2 linked regions of the Euzebya rosea genome follow. The protein of the gene in region 1 interacts with the protein of each later gene in a pairwise test. Links are inferred from orthologs where the notes say so. Each region holds a gene or a part of one and is shown on either strand. Other genes may lie near its edges. The genes, in order: lpdA and CUC05_RS19805.

What was found.
Region 2: the proteins of lpdA (region 1) and CUC05_RS19805 interact in binary tests that used the Escherichia coli proteins (3 or more experiments, as listed by UniProt). The link is inferred for Euzebya rosea from one-to-one orthologs.

What each region holds. Positions count from the first base shown.
Region 1 is NZ_PGDQ01000023.1:21,761-25,037, reverse strand. What follows is about bases 12-2,972. They hold lpdA (dihydrolipoyl dehydrogenase), read left to right. Parts: upstream 12-760; coding sequence 761-2,185; downstream 2,186-2,972. Other genes in these bases: CUC05_RS22435 (Kelch repeat-containing protein), read right to left, coding at 2,215-2,972; CUC05_RS22445 (cupin domain-containing protein), read left to right, coding at 375-719; CUC05_RS22450 (dihydrolipoamide acetyltransferase family protein), read left to right, coding at 12-343. In the rest of the region: more of CUC05_RS22450, read left to right, coding at 1-11; more of CUC05_RS22435, read right to left, coding at 2,973-3,277. UniProt on the Escherichia coli protein: Lipoamide dehydrogenase is a component of the glycine cleavage system as well as of the alpha-ketoacid dehydrogenase complexes.
Region 2 is NZ_PGDQ01000016.1:129,784-133,036, reverse strand. The notes cover bases 19-2,955. They hold CUC05_RS19805 (ATP-dependent helicase), read left to right. Parts: upstream 19-336; coding sequence 337-2,574; downstream 2,575-2,955. Other genes in these bases: CUC05_RS19800 (ROK family transcriptional regulator), read left to right, coding at 2,707-2,955; CUC05_RS19810 (DUF6069 family protein), read right to left, coding at 19-164. In the rest of the region: more of CUC05_RS19810, read right to left, coding at 1-18; more of CUC05_RS19800, read left to right, coding at 2,956-3,253. UniProt on the Escherichia coli protein: A helicase with DNA-dependent ATPase activity. Unwinds DNA duplexes with 3'-5' polarity. Translocates on single-stranded DNA with 3'-5' polarity. Initiates unwinding more efficiently from a nicked substrate than double-stranded DNA.

The sequences.
Region 1 (3,277 bases):
CATCGACCTGGCGAAGACGCTCAACGAGATGGCCGACAAGGCCCGCGCCGGCAAGCTGACCCCCAGCGACATGAGCGGTGGCACGTTCACCATCTCCAACTACGGCGCGTTCGGCGTCGACGGTGGCGACATGGTGATCAACCACCCGGAAGCCGCGATCCTCGGCACCGGCCGGATCGCCGACAAGCCGTGGGTCGTCGACGGCGAGCTGGCGGTCCGCAAGACCATCACCTACTCCATCGCCTTCGACCACCGGATCATCGACGGTGGCGAGGGTGCCGGCTTCATCCGCTACCTCGCCGACATGACCGAGAATCCCACCCTCCTCACCGCGGCGCTGTGACGCGCGCCGTCACCGACGGGCTGTAGTCCGCATGGGCCGCAGCATGCCGGCGACCAGCCTCTCCGAGGAGCTGGCGCAGGTCGACGAGAACTGGTCGCCCCGACGGGTGGCCCGCTTCAACGGGCAGGAGGTCAGCGTCGCCCGCATCCACGGCGAGTTCGACTGGCACGTCCACTCCGACACCGACGAGGTCTTCCTCTGCATCTCCGGCGAGCTGGTCCTGCAGATCCGCTACGCCACGGGTGTGGAGGAGATCCACCTCGCCGCCGGTGACCTCCACGTCGTCCCCAAGGGTGTGACCCACCGGCCGATCGCCGAGGACCCGGCCGAGATCGTGCTGCTCGAGAAGGCCGGCACGGTCAACACGGGCGACTGACGCCCGTCCGGCCGACGAACGAACACGAAGGAACACGAGCAATGACCGAATCCGACAGCACCCACGACGTCATCGTCCTCGGCGGCGGGCCCGGTGGGTACGGCGTGGCCCTGCGCGCCGCCGTCCGCGGGTTGAACGTCGCGATGGTCGAGGCCGACAAGGTCGGTGGCACCTGCCTGCACTGGGGCTGCATCCCTTCCAAGGCCATGCTCCACGTGGGCAGCGTCCTGGACGAGGCCCGTGAAGCCGACCGGTTCGGCATCGACCTGACCGTCGCCGGGCTGGACGTCGCCAAGCTGGGGGCGTTCCGCGAGTCGGTCCAGACGCAGCTGTACAAGGGCCTCGAGGGGCTCGTGAAGTCGCGGAAGATCGACCTCGTCACCGGCTGGGGCAGCGTCGGCGCCGACGGGAAGTCCGTCACCGTGTCCGGCGGCGAGCGCGACGGCGAGGTCCTGCGCGCCGACAACGTCGTCATCGCCGTGGGCTCCTCGGTCCGGTCCCTGCCCGGGATCGAGATCGACGGCGACGTCGTCATCACCTCCGACGAGGCCACCAAGCTGGCGCGGGTGCCCGAGAAGGCGCTCGTCATCGGCTCGGGTGCGGTCGGCCTGGAGTTCGCGTCGCTGTTCAGGTCCCTGGGTGCGGAGGAGGTCGTCGTCGTCGAGGCGCTGGACCGCATCGCCCCGCTGGAGGACGAGGACCTGTCCAAGTCCCTCGCCCGGGCCTACCGCAAGCGCGGCATCACCACCATCGCCGGGACCGTCGCGTCGTCGGTCACCGTGTCGGAGGGCCCCAAGGGCAAGGCCGCCACGGTGAGCCTCGCCAACGGTGACGCCCACGTGGTCGACACCGTCCTGGTGGCCGTCGGCCGTGCGCCGCGGACCGCCGGGATCGGGCTGGAGGACCTCGGGATCCTCGACGAGCGGGGCTACGTCGTCGCCGACGAGTACGGCCGCACCGCGGTCGACGGCGTCTGGGCCGTCGGCGACATCCTGCCGCCGCCGGCGCTCGCCCTGGCCCATGCCGGGTTCGCCGAGGGGTTCAACGTCGCCGACCAGATCGCCGGTCACACCGTCGTCCCGGTCGACTACGCCCAGGTCCCGCGGGTGACCTACTGCACGCCGGAGGTGTCGTCGGTCGGCCTGACCGAGGCCCAGGCGGTCGAGCGGTACGGCAAGGACGCCGTCTCCTCCTCCAAGTACACCTTCAAGGGCAACGCCAAGGGCATCATCCACCAGTCCGACGGCTTCGTGAAGACCGTCGTCGGTGGGCCGGAGGGGGCCGTGCTGGGTGTCCACATCATCGGGCCGCACGCCACCGACCTGATCGCCGAGGCCCAGCTGATCACCGCATGGGGTGCCCTGCCCGAGGAGGTCGGCGCGCTGGTCCACCCCCACCCGACGCTGGCCGAGGCGATGGGCGAGGCCCACATGGCCGCGGCCGACCTGCCGTTCCACACCCACTGACCCGTCCACACCCCTGACCGCGCGGCCGGTCAGCTGGGCCAGCCGAGCGGCGGGCGCCAGATGGCCACGTCGACGGTCGGGCCCGCCTCGGTGTACCCGCCCCAGATGACGAGCTCGCTGCCCGTCCACGCGGCGACGGCGTTGACGCGGGGGCGGTCGACGTCCAGCACCTCCCACGCGTAGCCAGCCGGGTCCCACGACAGGAACGCCGAGGAGGGGTAGCCGCCGTACAGCAGCACGTGCTCGCCAGCCGTCGCGGTGGCCCAGCCGTACAGCGACGTCCGCGGATCGTCGACGCCGGGGAGCGGGGAGAGGGGTTCCCAGCTCCTGACCGCCGGACGGATCGACCCGAACCAGGGCGCGTCGTCGGCGGTCCTCCCGGCCACGACGAGGTCGCTGCGGGAGGTCCACACGCCGGCGAGCGGCGCCACCAGCCCCGGGAACGGCGCGACCCGCCACACATCGTTGGCTGGGTCGAACGTGGCCGCGAACGACGACGCCCGCTCCCGCTCGCCCCAGACCAGCACCGTCCCCGCCGGGTGCATGCCTGTCGCCTGCAGGGCGATCACCCGGGTGTCCCGACGACGGCCGCCCCCGTCGCCCGGCAGGGTGTCGTCCAGGACGAGGGGAGGGAGCATCCGCCAGGTGAGGGTGGCCCAGTCCAGCAGGGCAGCGCCGACGGCGGGCTGCACCGTCCCCGGCGCCTGACCACGCGGCGGCGCGGTCGCCCACAGGAGCACGAGCTCGGTTCCCGTCCACGCGACGGCGTCCACGCTCGGGACGGCCGCGGGTGGGTCGGTCACGTCGGTCCAGGTGCCGTCGGTCGGGTCGAGCACGTCCACGCGAGCGCACGGCATCGGCGCGTCACACGACGGCTCGCGGCCGACGACGGCGATCCGCTGTGTCCACTGGTCCCTGCCGGACGGGGTCGGGTCGTCCAGGTACCCCTCGATGAGCAGCACCTGCCGTCCGTCCGCCCGTCCGTCGGGGTGCGCGGGCAGGGGGCGCCACGACCGTCGCCACGGGTCGAAGGCAGCCACGTCGTCCTCGAAGCCGACGACCAGCGTGTCACCGGTCCACACGCCCCGGTGG
Region 2 (3,253 bases), on another replicon or contig:
ATCAGGCCGGGCGACATCGACAGGCCGAAGGGGCCGGTGAGGACGAGGTGCATCGTCGCGGCGACACCGGGGGCGAGCAGGACGCCGGCGAGGCGGTAGCCGATCGGCTTGGGCGTCGGGGGGACGATGTCTTCCTGGGTCTGAACGGGGATTGCGCCGGCCATGGGTGATCGTGTTCCTCGGGAGTGGGTGGCTCGGTGTGCGCCCCGCCGTGCGGGGCGTGACGACCGGGGATGCCCGCGCCGTCTTCGTCGACGTGGAGGGTATCGGATCGTGTCGGCCGGCCAGCATTCGGCCCCGGGCGGTGTCACGGGCACCCCGTACCATGACCTCACCGTGACGACTCCCAGCCTGCACCTCGACGGACTCAACCCACAGCAGAAGGACGCCGTGATGCACGACGGCGGTCCGCTGCTCGTCGTGGCCGGGGCCGGGTCGGGGAAGACCCGTGTCCTGACCCACCGCATCGCCCGCCTGATCGGCGACGGTGCGCACCCGCTGGAGATCCTCGCGATCACCTTCACCAACAAGGCCGCGGGTGAGATGAAGGACCGCGTCGGTCGCCTGGTCGGCGACGACCTGGTGGGGATCAGCCGCGACGAGCAGGGCCAGCCGACCAAGCGTCGCTGGGGTGGCATGTGGGTGCAGACGTTCCACTCCGCCTGTGCCCGCCTGCTGCGCACCGAGGCCCCTCGCCTGGGCTACGCCAAGCACTTCACGATCTACGACACCAGCGACTCCGGCCGGGTCGTCTCCCGGGTCATCAGCGACATTGGCCTGGACACCAAGAAGATCCCCGTCCGGGCCGCGCTGTCGGCGATCTCGGCGGCCAAGAACGAGCTGATCGACTTCGAGACCTACGCCTCGCAGGCCGAGGACTGGTGGACCACGCAGGTTGCCGAGGTCTACAAGGGCTACCAGGCCAGGCTCCACGCGGCCTCGGCCATGGACTTCGACGACCTGCTGGTCAAGACCGTGGAGATCTTCCAGCTGTTCGACGACACCCTGCAGCGCTACCAGCGGCAGTTCCAGCACGTCCTGGTCGACGAGTGGCAGGACACCAACCACGCCCAGTACAAGCTGGTGCAGATGCTGGCCGACCAGCACCGCAACATCACGGTCGTCGGCGACTCCGACCAGTCGATCTACGCCTTCCGCGGTGCGGACATCCGCAACCTGCTGGACTTCGAGAACGACTTCCCCGACGCGACGACGATCGTGCTGGACCGCAACTACCGGTCCACCCAGACCGTGCTCGACGCGGCAAACGCCGTCATCGCCAACAACTCCCAGCGGGTCGCCAAGGACCTGTGGACCGAGGCAGGCGCCGGCGACCGGATCATCCGCTACACCGCAGAGAACGAGCACGACGAGGCCGCGTTCGTCGCCGAGGAGATCCGCAAGCTGACCGCCGAGGGCACCTACCGCGGTGCCGACTGCGCGGTCTTCTACCGGACCAACGCCCAGTCCCGCGTGATGGAGGAGGTCATGCTGCGGGTCGGCCAGCCGTACCAGGTGATCGGCTCGACGCGCTTCTACGACCGCAAGGAGGTCAAGGACGCCCTGGCCTACCTGACCGTGCTGGTCAACCCCGGGGACGACGTCGCCGCGGGCCGCATCCTCAACGTCCCCCGGCGCGGGATCGGCAAGAAGACCCAGGAGGCGCTGACCGGCTACGCCGCGACCACCGGCACGACGCTGATCGAGGCCTGCCGCCAGGTGGGCGCCATCAACGGCGTGCCCACCCGCGCGGTCGGGGCCGTCGAGGGGTTCGTGGCGTTCCTCGACCGGATGCGCACCGCATGGATCGAGGAGGAGCTCACCCCACGGGCCCTGCTGGAGAAGGTGCTGGCGGAGTCCGGCTACATCGCCGAGCTCGAGGCCGAGCGCAGCCCCGAGGCCGAGGCACGGCTGGAGAACCTGGCCGAGCTCGAGGGCGTCGCCGAGGACCTGCTGTCGCTGACCCCCGACGCGACGCTGCCCGAGTTCCTCGAACGGGTGCAGCTGGTCAACGCCGAGGACGACCTGACCGACGAGTCGGCACGCGTGACGTTGATGACCCTGCACAACGCCAAGGGCCTGGAGTTCCCCGTCGTCTTCCTCGTCGGCCTCGAGGAGGGCGTCTTCCCCCACAGCCGAACCCTGTCGGAGCCCGACGAGATCGAGGAGGAGCGGCGGCTGGCCTACGTCGGCATGACCCGCGCGGAGAAGCGGCTGTACGTGACGTCGGCCTGGGCGCGGACGTTGTTCGGCGGGTCGCAGTCCAACCCGCCCAGCCGTTTCCTCGGCGAGATCCCCGCTGAGCTGGTCGAGGACCGCTCCACCGATCGGGGGGGACCGTCGCGTCGCGCCCTGTCCATGGCCGGGGTGAAGACGCAGTACCACCGCCGGGTCGAGGAGGACGACGACGGGCCCGAGTTCAAGGCAGGGGACTGGGTCATGCACACCCGGTTCGGCAAGGGCCGCATCGTGGAGATGACCGGCATGCCGGGTGAGGAGGAAGCCGTCATCGACTTCGCCGAGACCGGCGAGAAGCGCCTTGTCCTGGCCTACGCTCCGCTGATCCGCGCCTGACGTCCCTCGGCGCGTTCGCGTGTTGACATGGGCACGGTCGGAGGGTCGCGCGTTATGCTGGACAACCTCCTGACATCAGTCAACCAATGAACTAAGTCCGTCATGGACCGACCGGAAGTACGAGGGATCGCCATGGACGTGAACACGACGGTCAACACGGCCGGGGAGGTGCTCACGCTCATACGGGACGGTCGGGCACGGACCCGCGCGGAGCTCGTGCGCCTGACCGGTCTCTCGCGGGCAACGGTGTCCCAGCGGGTCGAGTCACTCCTCGGTGGCGGGTTCGTCTACGAGGCGGGTGAGGCTCCGAGCACCGGCGGTCGACCACCGCAGACGCTGGCGTTCAACAGCGAGGCCGGCGTGGTGCTCGTCGCCGATCTCGACGTCACCCGCGCACGCCTCGCGATCGCCGACCTGTCCGGGACGCTGCTGGCCGAGTCCACCGGTGAGATCGACATCGCCGCGGGCCCCGACACGGTGATCGCGTGGATGCTGGACGGGTTCGAGGACCTGCTGGGGAAAGCCGGGCGCGGATCTGCGGCGGTGCGCGGCATCGGCATCGGGTTGCCGGGGCCGGTCGAGTACTCCGCTGGTCGTGCCGTCAGCCCGCCGATCATGCCCGGGTGGGACGGTGTTGCGGTGCCGGCGCTGGTGCAGAAGGCCCATCCGGTGCCGGTCC